2 regions of the Erwinia sp. LJJL01 genome follow, and region 2 is predicted to be linked to the other one. Evidence: predicted binding sites of a transcription regulator. Region 2 holds the regulator's gene; the other holds the start of a gene.
The links. The regulator ArgR, encoded in region 2, controls arginine synthesis, uptake and breakdown. The targets are predictions, from matches to a motif close to ANTGAATAAAAATACANT.

Region 1 (7,772 bases), 130 kb from region 2:
TGTAAGCGCTTAAGCTGCCCGGGCGTCAGCTGCCCGCTGCTAAAGCCGCTGTTTTGTAGCAGGGTGAAAGTCTGCTGCCCCACCTGACGCTCAACGTAGCTGGGGATATGGCGCGCCAGCACGCTGCTGACGGCGGGCAGGATCACCCAGACATACAGCGCGATAGCCGCCAGCGTTGCCAGCAGCATCAGGCCGACGCCGCGACGATGCTGCTCCAGCCGGTGAACCAGCCCCGGGCGATGGCGCTGCTGCCACCACTGGCGATACGCAGCGTCATCCTGCGGCACAAAGCGGCCGCCGTCGGCAAAGGTCAGCGTCAGGGGGATGGTGCCGAGCGCAGCGGAAACCTTAACCGCGCTCAGCAGCTGGATCTGCTGCTGCCCACCCTGCTCCAGCGTCAGATGGCGCTCGCCCAGTGTGAGACGGGCAGCCTCGCGAGCTGCCCGTCCAGGGGACTGATAGTAGCCGTTCAGCTGCAGCATCAGATGCCCGGGTTAAGATCGAACGCCGCCACCACTTCTTCCGCCACGGCGGTACGCGCCGATTCGTGGTGCGCACTGATATCCAGCAGGGAGATATCGCCTTCCAGCGCGGTGGCGTTCGCCAGATAGCGCGCCAGGCGAATTTCAGCAATTGGCGCACCCAGGCCCAGCGTGAAGATCACAATCAGGGTATTGGTCAGCGTCAGCGCAAGGAATGAACCTGTCGATAAAGTTGACTTAAGGCGCAGTTTTTCACCAAGTTGAGTCTGGCCGAAAACATAATTGCGCTGTGCGGCAATTAAATAGGCGGAGGAAACCAGCCCGCCGAAAATTAACACCACAAAGGTCAGGAAAATATTAAACAGATTGCCGCCCATCAGGTTGCCCATCATCGCTGGATCGCTCATGCCCATCGCGGCGGCATAAATAAGCGAAATAAACAGCGAGCCAATCAGCATCCCGGCGACAATCAGGAATGGCAGCATAATCGCGAAGCTGATTAATACCATTTTGATAAAGGTCTTTTTCTGCAGCTCAGCCTTAAAGGGCTGCTGGCCGTAAAACATATTATTGATATACAGGTCGTGATTCATTGCCGCAACCGTGCCCTGCACCGCTGCCAGCCCGGCGAGGAACAGCACAAAGCACAGCACGCCGACGGTCAGGGCCGCGCTGATATTGCCGCTGGTCGCCGCCATCATGCCAATCATACCCACCACCAGATACAGGGCGGCAATCATCAGCACCGGTGCCAGATACATGGTCCAGTAAGCGCGGCCAATGCGGCAGTGATAGTTAAAGCGCACGCCGCGGAAGCTGCTCATCAGCGCGTTGTAGCGCCAGCTGCGCACCACAATCCACGGCACCAGCGCAAAGAACGCCAGCAGGAACACCAGTGAAATGGTCGGCAATGCGGCGGAGAGAATAAAGAACAGCACCAGACCGACAAAGACAATAATGCGCCCTTTCAGAATGTCGATCGGGCGGGCATGATAATCAAAACGGTCACCGGCGATTTCGGTATTACCATAGAAATAACGGCGGCGGCGCACGGTCGCCCAGGCGGAATAAATCCCCAGGGTAATGATGGTCAGTAATGCGTTGACCAGCCAGATAGAGAAATATTCGCCGGAACGGCCATGAAACAGCACAGCATGGCGCTGTGAAGTCGAGGTATTGTTTTCCATTAGATTTTCTTCCTGAAAATAAGAATAGTTATCTGCCAGGCAGATTATTAAAGTTAAATAAGTAGCGCGGCTATTTAAGCATGCCCCTCAGAAACGGACAATAAATAATTATCATTCAGCTTAATAGCGGTCTCTCAGGGGCGTTGCCACTGCGCAGGCATTGCATCAATACGCCACCAGTGTTATTACACTTACCTGCTGCCGAACTGCTATGAGCCTGAGTTATGACTACCGCTATAAATTCCACCCTGCTGGTGCGCCCGATCGCTGCTGCGGATAATCCCCACATTGCCGCCGTAATCCGCGCCGTGTCTGCCGAATTTGGCCTGACGGCGGATAAAGGCTATACCGTCTCTGACCCGAATCTCGATCATCTGTTTGAGGTTTACAGCGCAGCCAGCTGCGCCTATTGGGTGGTCGAGCTGGAAGGGAAAGTGGTGGGCGGTGGCGGTGTCGCACCGCTGGCGGGCAGCGATGCCGATGTCTGCGAGCTGCAGAAAATGTATTTCCTGCCGCAGGTGCGCGGCCTCGGGCTGGCACGTCGCCTGGCGATTCAGGCCATGGATTACGCCCGCGAGTGCGGCTTTAAGCGCTGCTACCTGGAAACCACCGCTTCGCTCACGCGCGCAATCCGCCTGTATGAGCACCTCGGTTTTTCCCATATCGACGGGCCGATGGGCTTTACCGGCCATGTCGACTGCGAAGTGACGATGCTGAAAAGTTTGTAACCGTGGCGGGCGCACCATCCAAGCGCCCCCCAACCCTGTCAGACCGGCACGCCGCTGTGAAAGCGCAGCTGGCTGTCCGGTTCGCTGATTAAGCGCGCTTCGACCTCCCCCATCTTCTGCACTCGCGCCGTGATATCCGTCGGCGAGATCAGCGCCGCCAGCGCCAGATAATCCTGATAGTGGCGCGCCTCGGAGCGCAGCAGCGAGACATAGAATGCCGCCAGCTCCCGATCGAGATGCGGCGCCAGGCTGGCAAAACGTTCGCAGGATCGCGCCTCGATATACGCCCCGCAGATCAGCTTATCCACCAGCGTTTGCGGCTCATGGGTCGCCACTTCGCGCAGTAATCCTTTGGCATAGCGGCTGGCGGTAATGCGCGCATACGGAATGCCGCGCGCCTGCATAATCTCCAGTACCTGATAAAAGTGGTGCAGCTCCTCTTTAATCAGCAGCACCATCTTATCCACCAGCTCGTCGCCGTAAGGCACCTCTTCGCGGCTGATAATGGTTTTCGACAACCCTTTGTGCTGTTCAAGGAAGGTGAGATCGGCCTGGTCGTTGTGGACAAAGTTTTCCCACGGTTTCAGCCACGCCAGCAGCGCATCGCCGCTCTCTTTGTCGGCCACGTATTTGCGGATCAGCCACATTGCGGTCTGGGCCGCTTTCAGCTCGCACACCAGGTGGTCGGTGAGCAGCGTTGCCAGGTTTTCCGGCTGGCGCGCGGCATCAATCCAGGCTTGCGGGGTGCGGCAGTGCAGGAAGCGGGTGACGGGGGCAAGAAGGTGTTCGATGTTCATCAAAGCAAACTCTATAGGGGTCAGACATGCCTGACCCGTCCTGATACAAAATTAATGGCGGATGCCGTTGTCTTCGCCGTCGATCTCTTCGCCGTCTTCGTCGTCTTCCTCTTCGCCGTCGGGATCTTCGAAGTAGGTGCCCCAGCCGTCGTAGTCGACGTTAAACTTCGCCACCAGGTCAATCAGCTGCTCAACCTGCGCGTCAATCAGCTCGGCGGTCAGCGCGCTCTCACTGATGATGTCGCAGCACTGCACTTTGGTGCCATCTTCCAGATCCAGCTCTTCTGGTTCAGTCACTTCATAGCCCAGCTTGAAGGCTTCTACCGCGGCTTTTTCCAGCGCGTCGAAGCTGTCACAGGAGAGATGATGCTCAATGGTGTACAGTGCATCAGGGTCGCTGCCATCATCCAGCAGCTCTTCAATAATCAGCCGCGTCTCTTCACGCTGCTCTTCCAACAATGCTTCGTTAGCCATGATCCATTCCTCATTAGGGCGTTATTTCCAGTATTTTCCCACAGTGCCCTCCGCGCCACTACCTTTAAACAAAAGTTTCTTCACGCCGGGGTTGAAAATGCATATTCATACGGTTAAATTGAATTTTAATTCATTAAAGGTTATCCGGAGTGCGTTATGAGTCACTTATATCACCGTCACTTTCTCAGGCTGCTGGATTTCACTCCCGCTGAAATCACCGGCCTGCTGGCGCTGGCGGCCACGCTGAAGACTGACAAGAAAAATGGCGAAGAAATTCAGCACCTGAAAGGCAAGAATATTGCGCTCATCTTCGAAAAAGACTCGACCCGTACCCGATGCTCTTTCGAAGTTGCCGCATTCGATCAGGGCGCCAACGTCACCTATCTTGGCCCGAGCGGCAGCCAGATAGGCCATAAAGAGTCGATGAAGGATACCGCCCGCGTGCTGGGCCGCATGTACCATGCCATCCAGTATCGCGGCCACGGCCAGGCGCTGGTGGAGTCGCTGGCTGAACATGCCGGCGTGCCGGTATGGAACGGGCTGACTAACGAGTTCCACCCTACCCAGCTGCTGGCCGACCTGCTGACCATGCAGGAACATCTGCCGGAAAAAGCGTTCAGCCAGATGACGCTGACCTACGTCGGCGATACTCACAACAATATGGGTAACACCCTGCTGGAAGCCGCCGCGCTGATGGGCATCGACCTGCGCCTCGCCGCGCCGGAAAGCTGCTGGCCGGACGCAGAGCTGGTCGCCGAGTGCCGCAAGGTGGCGGAGAAAACCGGCGGCAAAATCACCCTGACGGCCGATATTCACGCGGCGGTCAAAGGTGCCGACTTTATCTATACCGACGTCTGGGTGTCGATGGGCGAGCCGAAAGAGGTGTGGCAGGAGCGTATTGCCCTGCTGCGCCCTTACCAGGTCAATATGGCGATGCTGCAGGCTACCGGCAACCCGCAGGTGAAGTTCCTGCACTGCCTGCCTGCGTTCCACGACGACCAGACCACGCTCGGCCAGCAGATGGCGCAGCAGTACGATCTGCACGGCGGCATGGAAGTGACGGACGAGGTGTTTGAATCCGCGCACAGCGTGGTGTTTGATCAGGCGGAAAACCGTCTGCACACCATCAAGGCAGTGATGGTGGCGACCCTGGCGCAGCCCGGCTAAATCCGCCAGGGCAAACGATTACCTGCGCGGCGATTTTCGCTTGCCGCCGCCAGGTGAATGCGTATAATGCACCCCGTTTGCCGGGAGGATGCATGAAAATAACCAGCCAGAAAAATGCCGAACTGACGCGCCGTAATCGTGGCGGGCAGCATGCTTTTTCCTTCCGTGGCACTCCCGATCATCAGGAAAAGCCCCTCATTGAGGGGCTTTTTTTTGCCCGAATTTCAGCCCCGCACGCGTAGAGGAGAGTGAAAATGGCCGCTAACCCGCTCTATCACAAACATATTATTTCAATTAACGATCTCAACCGTGACGAGCTGGAGCTGGTGCTGCGTACCGCCGCCAGCCTGAAGGCCAACCCGCAGCCGGAGCTGCTGAAGCATAACGTGATTGCCAGCTGCTTCTTTGAGGCCTCCACCCGTACCCGCCTGTCGTTTGAAACCGCCATGCATCGCCTTGGCGCGTCGGTGGTCGGTTTTGCCGACGGTGGCAACACCTCGCTGGGCAAGAAAGGCGAAACCCTGGCGGATACCATTTCGGTGATTGGCACCTACGTTGATGCCATTGTGATGCGTCATCCGCAGGAAGGGGCCGCACGCCTGGCGACCGAGTTCTCCGGCGGCGTGCCGATCCTCAACGCCGGCGATGGCGCTAACCAGCACCCGACCCAGACGCTGCTCGACCTGTTCACCATTCAGGAGACCCAGGGCCGCCTGAGCAACCTCAACGTGGCAATGGTCGGCGACCTGAAGTATGGCCGTACCGTGCACTCGCTGGCGCAGGCGCTGGCAAAGTTTGACGGCAACCGCTTCTACTTTATCGCCCCGGATGCGCTGGCAATGCCGGCCTACATCACCGATATGCTCGATGAGAAAGGCATTGTCTGGACGCGTCATGACAGCATCGAAGAGGTGGTGCCGCAGGTCGATATTCTCTATATGACCCGCGTGCAGAAAGAGCGTCTGGATCCGTCGGAATACGCCAACGTGAAGGCGCAGTTTATCCTGCGTGCTGCCGATCTGGCGGGCGCGCGCGACAACATGAAGGTACTGCACCCGCTGCCGCGCATTGATGAAATTGATACTGACGTCGACGCCACGCCGCACGCCTGGTACTTCCAGCAGGCCGGCAACGGCATTTATGCGCGTCAGGCACTTCTGGCGCTGGTACTGAACAGCGAAGCGACTCTGTAAGGGGATAATCATGACGCAAGATAATAAATTACAGGTTGAAGCAATCAAACGCGGCACGGTGATTGACCATATCCCGGCGCAAATCGGCTTTAAGCTGCTGTCGCTGTTCCGCCTGACGGAAACCGACCAGCGCATCACCATCGGCCTTAATCTGCCGTCGGGCGAGATGGGGCGTAAAGACCTGATCAAGATTGAAAATACCTTCCTGACCGACGACCAGGTGAACCAGCTGGCGGTGTATGCGCCGCATGCCACCGTGAACCGCATCGACGATTACAATGTGGTGGCGAAGATAGCGCCGACCCTGCCGGATCGCATCGAGCGCGTCCTGACCTGCCCGAACAGCAACTGCATCAGCCGCAGCGAGCCGGTGTTTTCCAGCTTCGCGGTGAAACAGCGCCAGCACGAGCTGCACCTGAAGTGCAAATACTGTGAGAAAGAGTTCGCGCACCATGTGGTGATGGCCAGCGATTAACCCCATTGCAATTGCCGTGTTGCGTGGGCAGGATGTTCCACGTGCCCGGTAAATACCAGGGCGAGGCATGCCCGGTAAATACAGGGCGAGGCATGCCTCACCCCTACGGAGAATTGCGTTTTGTAGGGGTCGGGCATGCCCGACCCGCAATCCCCCTAACAAACACCTTCAGGAGAAACTATGTCGCGTGAAATCAGTACGGAAAATGCGCCAGCCGCCATCGGACCTTACGTTCAGGGTGTCGATCTTGGCAGTATGATCATCACTTCCGGCCAGATCCCGGTCGATCCAAAAACCGGCGCGGTTGCCGACGATATCGCTGCACAGGCGCGCCAGTCGCTGGAAAACGTGCAGGCCATTGTGGAAGCAGCCGGTCTGAAAGTGGGCGATATCGTGAAAACCACGGTGTTCGTTAAGGATCTCAACGACTTTGCTACCGTTAATGCCACTTACGAAGCGTTCTTCACTGAGCACAACGCCAGCTTCCCTGCACGTTCCTGTGTGGAAGTGGCGCGCCTGCCAAAAGATGTGAAAATCGAAATCGAAGCGATTGCCGTTCGCCGTTAAGCGGCGCGCATGCGTCTGTTTGTAGGGGTCGATCAACGATCGACCCTCCGGGCGTCTGTTTGTAGGGGTCGATCAGCGATCGACCCGCAGTTATTTCCCGTAGCGCAATAATTTCTCAATCGGATAGACCAGCGCAATCACCACTTCATCCTGCGTGAGTGCCGCCTGGTCCAGCAGCTGATGCATCTTCGCCACTTCGCGTGCGCCGAAGGTTCGCTCCGACTCCATCGCATCCAGCAGTGACAGCCCCATCTGACTGATCGCCGCCACCTGTCCCGCCACCGGCAGCAGTGGCCGCAGCTGTGGGTTTTGCGCCAGCAGCGGCTCCACCTGCGGGATATTTTGCTGCCACGCTCTGAGCTGATGGCGAATCGCCTGCAGCGCCTGACGGTCGCCGCGATTGACGATCAGGGCATCGACCTGATGGTCCAGTTCGCGCACTTTATCGCTCTCCGCCGGCAGGATATCGGCCAGGCGATTAAAGGGTTCGGCCAGCATGTAGTGCCCGGCCTGATATTTCAGGTGCTGGCGGGTATACCACTGCGCGGGCTCCAGCGCCTCGGCAAAAATCTGCAGGGGGATGATGTCGCTGCTGTTCGCCAGCCGGGTCATTTGCAGCTGCGCCTGCGCGTGCTGCTGTAGCCCGACCGACACCACCGACCAGCTGTCGACCGCCGCCAGCCGTCGGTACATGTTCTGCAC
Region 2 (7,772 bases):
GCCAGACGACCGCCAGTGCCGAACTGATGACCCCAGCGCTGCAAGGGGCCACCCTGAGCGACGGCGCGGCCAAAGATGGCACCAAAGGTGTCAAAGTCGACGAGGTGGCGAAAGCGACTCCGGCGGCGCAGTTTGGCCTACAGAAGGATGATGTGATCGTTGGCGTTAACCGCACGCCGGTACAGAATCTGGCAGAGCTGCGTAAACTGCTGGAGACCAAACCGGATCTGCTGGCGCTGAGCATCATGCGCGGCGATGAGAATATCTATCTGCTGCTGCGTTAACCCTGCCACGCGGACACAGGCTACTGTGTCCGCGTAACTCATGCTATCCTGCCAGTCGTTTATTCATACACTGCCTAAAACCATGTTTCCTAAACTTTTGCGTTCAGCGATCTTCGGCCTGATTGTGGCCGCTATCCTTCTGGTAGCCGTGCCGGGCCTGCGGCTGGGCAGCGATCTGCTGTCTACTGCCGACGACAGCGCCGATCTTCAGCCGGTCAGCTACAACGCGGGGGTAAAACGCGCCGCGCCTGCGGTAGTGTATGTTTACAACCGCAGCGCCAACGGCACCAGCGATGTGCTCGGCTCTGGGGTGATCATGGATCCGCGCGGCTATATTCTGACCAACAAGCATGTAATCAACGACGCCAGCCAGATCATCGTCAATCTGCAGGATGGCCGCTACTTTGAAGCGATGCTGGTCGGTTCTGACTCACTGACCGACCTGGCGGTGCTGAAAATCAATGCGGTGAATTTACCGGTGATCCCGATCAATCCGCAGCGCGTCGCGCACGTTGGCGACCTGGTGATGGCGATCGGTAATCCGTATAACATCGGGCAAACGGTGACGCAGGGTATCATTGGCGCCACCGGACGGGTTGGCCTCAGCCCTTCCCGCCATCAGGATTTCCTGCAGACCGATGCGTCTATTAACCGCGGCAACTCAGGCGGCGCGCTGATTAACTCGCTGGGCGAATTGATGGGCATTAACACCCTCTCCTTTGATAAAAGCAGCAACGGCGAAACGCCGGAAGGTCTGGGCTTTGCAATTCCTACCAAGCTGGCGACGAAGGTGATGGAGAAACTGATCCGCGACGGGCGGGTAATACGCGGCTATATCGGCATTACCGGGCGCGAATTCCGCCGCTACAGCGGTCAGACATCAGGTATGGATCATAATCAGGGCATCGTGGTGACTGAGGTGAAGGCCGGCGGCCCGGCAGATAAAGCCGGTATTCAGGTCAATGATGTGATTACCCGCGTGAATAATGCGGCGGCGGTATCACCGGTAGAAACCATGGACCAGGTGGCTGAGATCCGCCCGGGCACGGTGATTAACGTCGATATCACGCGCAACGAGAAGAAGATGACGATGCCGGTCACGGTGCTGGAGTACCCGGACGAGATCCAGACGCAATAATCCCCTTCATACTTGACGCCGCAACTGCGTTGGCTGCATGTATTCACCCCGGTCACTTACAAAAGTAAGCTCCCGGGGATTCGTACATTTGCCGCCTTGTTGCGACGCCAATTATTTTGGGGAAGACTTAATCACTTGATAAAATCTTCACCCAGCACAATATCTTTTTTCAGCGTATCCAGCATGCCATTCAGCGACTGCTGTTCAAAGGCGCTCAGCTGGCCAATCGGACGGCGCTCAACAATCCCCTTTTTACCCAGCAGCAGCGGCTGCGAGAAGAAACGCGCGTATTCGCCGTCCCCTTCGACATAAGCACATTCCACCACATCGCTTTCGCCCTGCAGCGCACGTACCAGTGACAGACCAAATTTCGCCGCGGCCTGCCCCATCGACAGCGTGGCCGATCCGCCACCCGCTTTCGCTTCAACCACTTCGGTACCGGCATTCTGAATGCGTTTAGTGAGGTCAGCAGCTTCCTGCTCGCTGAAGCTGACGCCTGGGATCTGCGACAGCAGCGGCAGGATCGTCACGCCTGAGTGACCGCCAACCACCGGCACGTTGAGTTCTTCTGGCTGCTTGCCTTTCAGCGCAGCAACAAAGGTGTTGGAACGGATGATGTCCAGCGTGGTGACGCCGAACAGTTTGTTTTTGTCATAAACACCGGCTTTCTTCAGCACTTCCGCTGCAATCGCGACGGTAGTGTTAACCGGGTTAGTAATGATACCGATCAGGGCGCCAGGACTGGTTGAGGCGACTTGCTCAATCAGGTTACGCACAATACCGGCGTTGACGTTGAACAGGTCAGAACGGTCCATACCCGGCTTACGCGCCACGCCTGCGGAGATCAGTACCACGTCAGCACCTTTCAGCGCCGGGGTGGCATCTTCGCCGCTGAAGCCTTCGATTTTCACTGCGGTAGGGATATGGCTTAGGTCGACCGCCACGCCGGGAGTCACTGGGGCGATATCGTACAGAGAGAGTTCTGAACCTGCCGGAAGCTGGGTTTTCAGCAGGAGGGCTAATGCCTGGCCGATACCACCTGCTGCACCGAGAACTGCAACTTTCATCCTAAACTCCTTATTATATTAAGCATTTATTGTGCCGTGAAATCCATGTTGCTCTATCCGGATTTGCTGAAACGCGAGTTTAGCTGGCGGTTCAGCACGACAGGATATCATCGTGATTCGGCGTTACATTACACCGTTAGCGCTAACTGGAACAACCTCATTATTATAACAAATCGTTCACTTCTTGCCCGCTTCAGCAAGCCGTCAGCAAATTTTTTTTCCCATTCAAACTCTGTTAAACTGCACGCCCCTGGCGGCTTTAGCCGGCGGCTGCACCATTTCCCATTTGCATAAAAATTCATTTAATTGCATAATAATTTAATATCCCGCCACGGGCATGGCTTCTATTTTCCTCGAATCGGTAACCTATGCGTAACCCATCAAAACAAGAAGAGTTAATTAAGGCGTTCAAGGCCTTACTAAAAGAAGAAAAATTCAGCTCGCAGGGCGAAATCGTCAGCGCGCTGCAGGAAGATGGCTTCGAAAATATCAACCAGTCGAAAGTCTCACGCATGCTGACCAAGTTCGGCGCGGTGCGCACGCGTAACGCGAAAATGGAGATGGTCTACTGCCTGCCTGCTGAGCTGGGCGTGCCGACCACCACCAGCCCGCTTAAGAATCTGGTGCTGGATATCGACTTCAATGATGCACTGGTGGTTATTCACACCAGCCCAGGTGCCGCGCAGCTGATCGCACGCCTGCTGGATTCACTGGGGAAAGCCGAAGGCATCCTCGGAACCATTGCCGGTGATGACACTATCTTTATTACGCCAGCCCGTGCGTTCACCGTTAAGCAGCTGCACGATGCCATTCTGGTCCTGTTCGAACAGGAACTGTAAAGCATGCCGCTTATAAGACTTATGCATATCGTGGCGTAGGTCTCCTCCGTACAACTTTGTTCTATGCGACGAAATCCTCAGGGCCGTCATCATACGGCCCTTTGCTATTCCCCTGATAATTCAGTACTCAGCAGCAGATCTCACTGCCTTTGCTGGTCAATACGCCCGCCATCACCCGCTTAAATTTCTTCCAGCAATGTGATCTATCCCTAATAAGCGCACAAATTGTTAATTTCACGCAGCCTGATGTTTTTCCAAGCATTTAACGGGGTGAGGGTAAAATATAAGCGTTTTTTATAACGGTTGGTTATTAAAAACCCCTTCACATCACAAGAATCCCAACAAAACATTATTAGCATGCTATTAATTTTTTACGTTATTAGATCTATACTTGTTTTCGTGATGCAAATCACAGTAATTAAAAAGATAAAAACAGTTGACGAGGAATCAAATCATGAAAGTTACCACTACTATTGCTACCTTTGGCCTTCTTTCTGCTCTGTCATTCGGCGCTTTCGCCGCTGAATCTATCAACGCAGAACAGGCTAAAAATCTTCAGCCAATCGGCACTGTCAGCGTAAGCGGCATTGCGGGTTCACCGATGGATATCCACCAGGCGCTGAACGATAAAGCCGACCAGAAAGGTGCCACCGCTTATCGCGTTATCGAAAATAATGTGAATGGCAACTGGCATGCTACTGCCGAGCTGTACAAATAAGTTCGTATCTGTCTGAGAGTAAAAACAAAAAAAATTACGGTAACCCCAAGAATAATAAACGTTTTTTAGCCCTTTCGGTTACCGCCCAACCCAATTTCTGGAGTCATATCATGAAAACTACCTTCACCATCGCTGCTTTAGGTCTTGCTTCCGTTCTTTCATTTGGTGCCAGCGCTGCCAGCCTGGTGACTAACGATCAGGTTAATAATCAGAACCTGCAGTCAGTCGGTACCGTCAGCGTGAGCGGCATTAACGGCACTACCATGGATATTCGTCATCAGCTGTCTGAGAAAGCGGATCAGCAGGGTGCCAGCGCCTACCGTGTGATTGAAGCGCGTAACGACGGCAACTACCACGTAACGGCTGAACTGTATAAATAACCGTTAACGAACAGACATCGGGCGCTGTCAGCGCCCGTCCGTGACATGACCGCGGTCATAAAGTCGAAGCCCGCAGGTTGTTGGTCACAATGAGGAGATTAAATATGAAAATCAAAACAACCATCGCTGCATTGAGCCTGTTTTCACTGGTCAGTTTCGGCGCCAGCGCCGCACAGCTGGTCAATAACCAACAGGCAGAGAATCTGCAATCTGCGGGGACGATTACATTAAGCGGTGTGGCAGGCGTGCCGTCGGATATCCGTCAGCAGGTGTCACAGAAAGCGGATAGTGAAGGTGCCAGTGCTTACCGAATTGTTGAAGCGCGCAATCAGGATAACTGGCATGTCACCGCCGAGCTGTATAAGTAATTCCTCGTCGATGGGCACACCCGTTGCCCGGCAAGACGAACCCTTTGGCCCCGTTCGCCGGGGCCCTTTTTTTGCCTGACTATTTAACGTTAAAGCGAAACTCGCCATCAAGCTCCTCTTCCGCTTCATCAAATAGCAGAATCAGCGCGCCGTAGCGTCGCCTCTGGCCGCTGCCCAAATTGACGAACTCAATCTCCAACGGTAATGGCATTTGCGGCCCGGTGATAGCATCCCACAGACTGTCCAGATCGGCGATGGTACGATCCGTCAGGGCAAATCGTTCGCTGAACTGCCGGAAGAAATGTGCCTGATCGACAATCACATCAAAGTCGAAAATCTCTCTTTTCATTCGGTCTGCTCCGCAGGACACACAGCTGGGCGGCGACTGCCGCCCGTTGGGTTAAAGTCCGCCAATATGCAGGGCTTTCACTTCCATATACTCTTCCAGCCCCAGCACCGAGCCTTCACGCCCTAATCCCGACTCTTTTACGCCACCAAACGGCGCAAGCTCGGTGGACACCGCACACTCGTTAATTCCCACCATGCCGCTTTCCAGCGCGGCTGAGACGCGAAATACGCGCTGCAGGTTTTGCGTATAGAAGTAAGCTGCCAGGCCAAATTCGGTGTCGTTGGCACGGCGGATCACCTCCTCTTCCTCATCAAAGCGGAAGCACGCCGCCACTGGACCAAAGGTCTCTTCCCGTGACAGCTTCATGCTTTCATTCGCTTCGGCAATCACCGTAGGCTGCCAGAAGTTGCCGCCCAGCGCGTGACGCGCTCCCCCGGTAATGACCTTGCCGCCATGACTAAGCGCATCATTGACGTGCTCCTCGACTTTTTCCAGCGCCGAAGCCTCAATCAGCGGGCCAACCACGACGCCCTCATCCATGCCATTGCCGACTTTTAGCTTTTTCACTTCGTCTGCCAGCTGGTTAACGAAGCGGTCGTAGACGCTGTTATGAATATAGAAGCGATTCACACTGACGCAGACCTGCCCGGCGTTGCGGAATTTGTTGGCGATGGCCCCTTTTACCGCCGCATCTATATCGGCATCCTCAAACACGATATAGGGCGCGTTGCCCCCCAGCTCCATCGAGACTTTTTTCATCGTCTCTGACGCATTGCGCATCAGCAGCTTGCCGACCTGGGTGGAACCGGTAAAGGAGATTTTGCGCACCGCTTTACTGGCCATAATCGCGTCGCTGATGGCGTGAGTATCGCCCGCGACCGCATTGAGAACGCCGTCCGGTACGCCCGCTTTTTTCGCCAGCGCCAGCAGGGCAAAGGCTGAAAGCGGGGTGTTATTCGCCGGTTTGATGATGCCGGTGCAGCCCGCCGCTAACGCCGGACCCAGCTTGCGCGTCAGCATCGCCATCGGGAAGTTCCACGGGGTAATTGCCGCCACCACACCTATCGGCTCGCGCGTGGCCAGAATACGGCTGCCGGGCTTGGCCGGTGGGATAATCTCACCGTTGGCGCGCTTGGCCTGCTCGGCAAACCACTGAATAAAGCTGGCGGCGTACTCCACTTCACCCTCGGCTTCTTTTAACGGCTTGCCCTGTTCGGCGGTCATCAGTTGGCCGAGCCAGGCTTTGTTTTCAATCATCAGCTGATACCAGCGATGCAGAATCTCGGCCCGCTCTTTGGCCGTTTTTGCCCGCCACGCCGGGAATGCCGCGGCGGCGGCGGCAATCGCCTGTTCCGTTTCCGCCTTACCCGCTTTAGCCACCGCAGCAACCACTTCCCCCGTCGCCGGGTTGAGCACCTCAAAAGTGCTGGCCGCCTGCTGCCACTTTCCGTTTACCAGGAAACCGGTCTGAAACAGGTCGTTGTCCTTAAGCGTTGAGATCGTCATGATTTTCTCCAGATGTGTTTACCCTTCAGCTGGATTAAGTATAGATGGCAAAACCGCGAGGTTTTGTGACAAAAGGGCATCATCGGGGGGATTATGGCCGGGAAAAATGCTGACGGCAGGCGCCGTCAGCGGCAAGATCAAATCTCGATCAGGGTATTCTGATATTTCTTCAGAATGCCAGCCAGCAGCGCAACGGGCTCGGTCACGCTTTGTGGCGCCTGATACTGCTCCAGCTTTTGCTGATAAATGTCGAACTCCGCCAGCAGGCGCTCAAAGTAGTGGCGCCGCTTGCCATCACTGCTGGCGGAGATCACCCGGTCGGCGGTGTGGCGCAGCTGCTTGTGGTAAGCCGACAGATCGGCATTGACGGGAACGTCAGCGGCGCGCAGCCGCTGATGGCCGATAATCAGCGTCAGCGCCAGACGGAACTTGTTCACATCGCCGGGGAAGATATTCAGCAGCATAAATAGCTGCTGGTACAGCGCGGGCAGATGGTTCTCGCGGCGGCGCGCCGTATTGGTCGTCATCGCCGAAACCGCCGCATACATAAAGCGATTAAGCAGCGTGCGGCCAACCCGGGCTTTCGACGTATCGCGGATCAGCAGGATCACCAGCAGTGCAACAAAGCAGCCGATCGCCTGGCCCAGCGCCCCGTCGAGAAACACGCTGATGTTGAACTTCATCGGGTTATCCAGCGTCAGGATGTTGATGGTGCCCACCAGCCCGCCGAGCGTACCGATCTGGCGGCGCTGGATCAGAATGCCGCAGATAAAGGCCATGATCCCCAGCGCAATACAGAGCAGCAGCATGCTCTGCTGGGTGTTCGGCATGATCACCATGTAGTACAGCCCGCCAACCGGAATGGCGACGATCATGCCGTACAGGAAGTCTTTCGCCACCATCAGCGGGTTTGGCATGCGCATTGCCAGCGCGGTAATCACCGCCAGCATCACCATCGCACCGCTGCCGGAAGTCCAGCCGGTCCACAGCCAGAACAGCGAACCGACGGCGGTGGCAACAAAGGTGCGCACGCCGTTAACCAGCGCGTGACGGGTTTCTGCCGAACGCATTTTTACCACCGGTTCGGTATTTAATACCTCTTCTTCCATCCGGCTGATGCTGC

Region 1: the regulator ArgR is predicted to act here: its motif matches at 3,786-3,803, upstream of argF (ornithine carbamoyltransferase).

Annotation. Positions count from the first base shown of each region.
Region 1 is NZ_CP178576.1:1,291,552-1,299,323, forward strand. It holds gene ACLI4M_RS06765 (M48 family metallopeptidase) at 1-479, opposite strand, end outside; gene ACLI4M_RS06770 (YjgN family protein) at 482-1,669, opposite strand; gene ACLI4M_RS06775 (GNAT family N-acetyltransferase) at 1,894-2,397, shown strand; gene miaE (tRNA isopentenyl-2-thiomethyl-A-37 hydroxylase MiaE) at 2,436-3,194, opposite strand; gene rraB (ribonuclease E inhibitor RraB) at 3,246-3,668, opposite strand; gene argF (ornithine carbamoyltransferase) at 3,825-4,835, shown strand; gene ACLI4M_RS06795 (hypothetical protein) at 4,928-5,077, shown strand; gene pyrB (aspartate carbamoyltransferase) at 5,090-6,028, shown strand; gene pyrI (aspartate carbamoyltransferase regulatory subunit) at 6,039-6,503, shown strand; gene ridA (2-iminobutanoate/2-iminopropanoate deaminase) at 6,684-7,070, shown strand; gene ACLI4M_RS06815 (beta-N-acetylhexosaminidase) at 7,161-7,772, opposite strand, start outside.
Region 2 is NZ_CP178576.1:1,422,666-1,430,437, forward strand. It holds gene degQ (serine endoprotease DegQ) at 1-284, shown strand, start outside; gene degS (outer membrane-stress sensor serine endopeptidase DegS) at 367-1,422, shown strand; gene mdh (malate dehydrogenase) at 1,554-2,489, opposite strand; gene argR (transcriptional regulator ArgR) at 2,858-3,328, shown strand; gene yhcN (peroxide/acid stress response protein YhcN) at 3,783-4,046, shown strand; gene yhcN (peroxide/acid stress response protein YhcN) at 4,157-4,426, shown strand; gene yhcN (peroxide/acid stress response protein YhcN) at 4,531-4,794, shown strand; gene ACLI4M_RS07450 (barstar family protein) at 4,874-5,143, opposite strand; gene ACLI4M_RS07455 (NAD-dependent succinate-semialdehyde dehydrogenase) at 5,195-6,649, opposite strand; gene aaeB (p-hydroxybenzoic acid efflux pump subunit AaeB) at 6,787-7,772, opposite strand, start outside.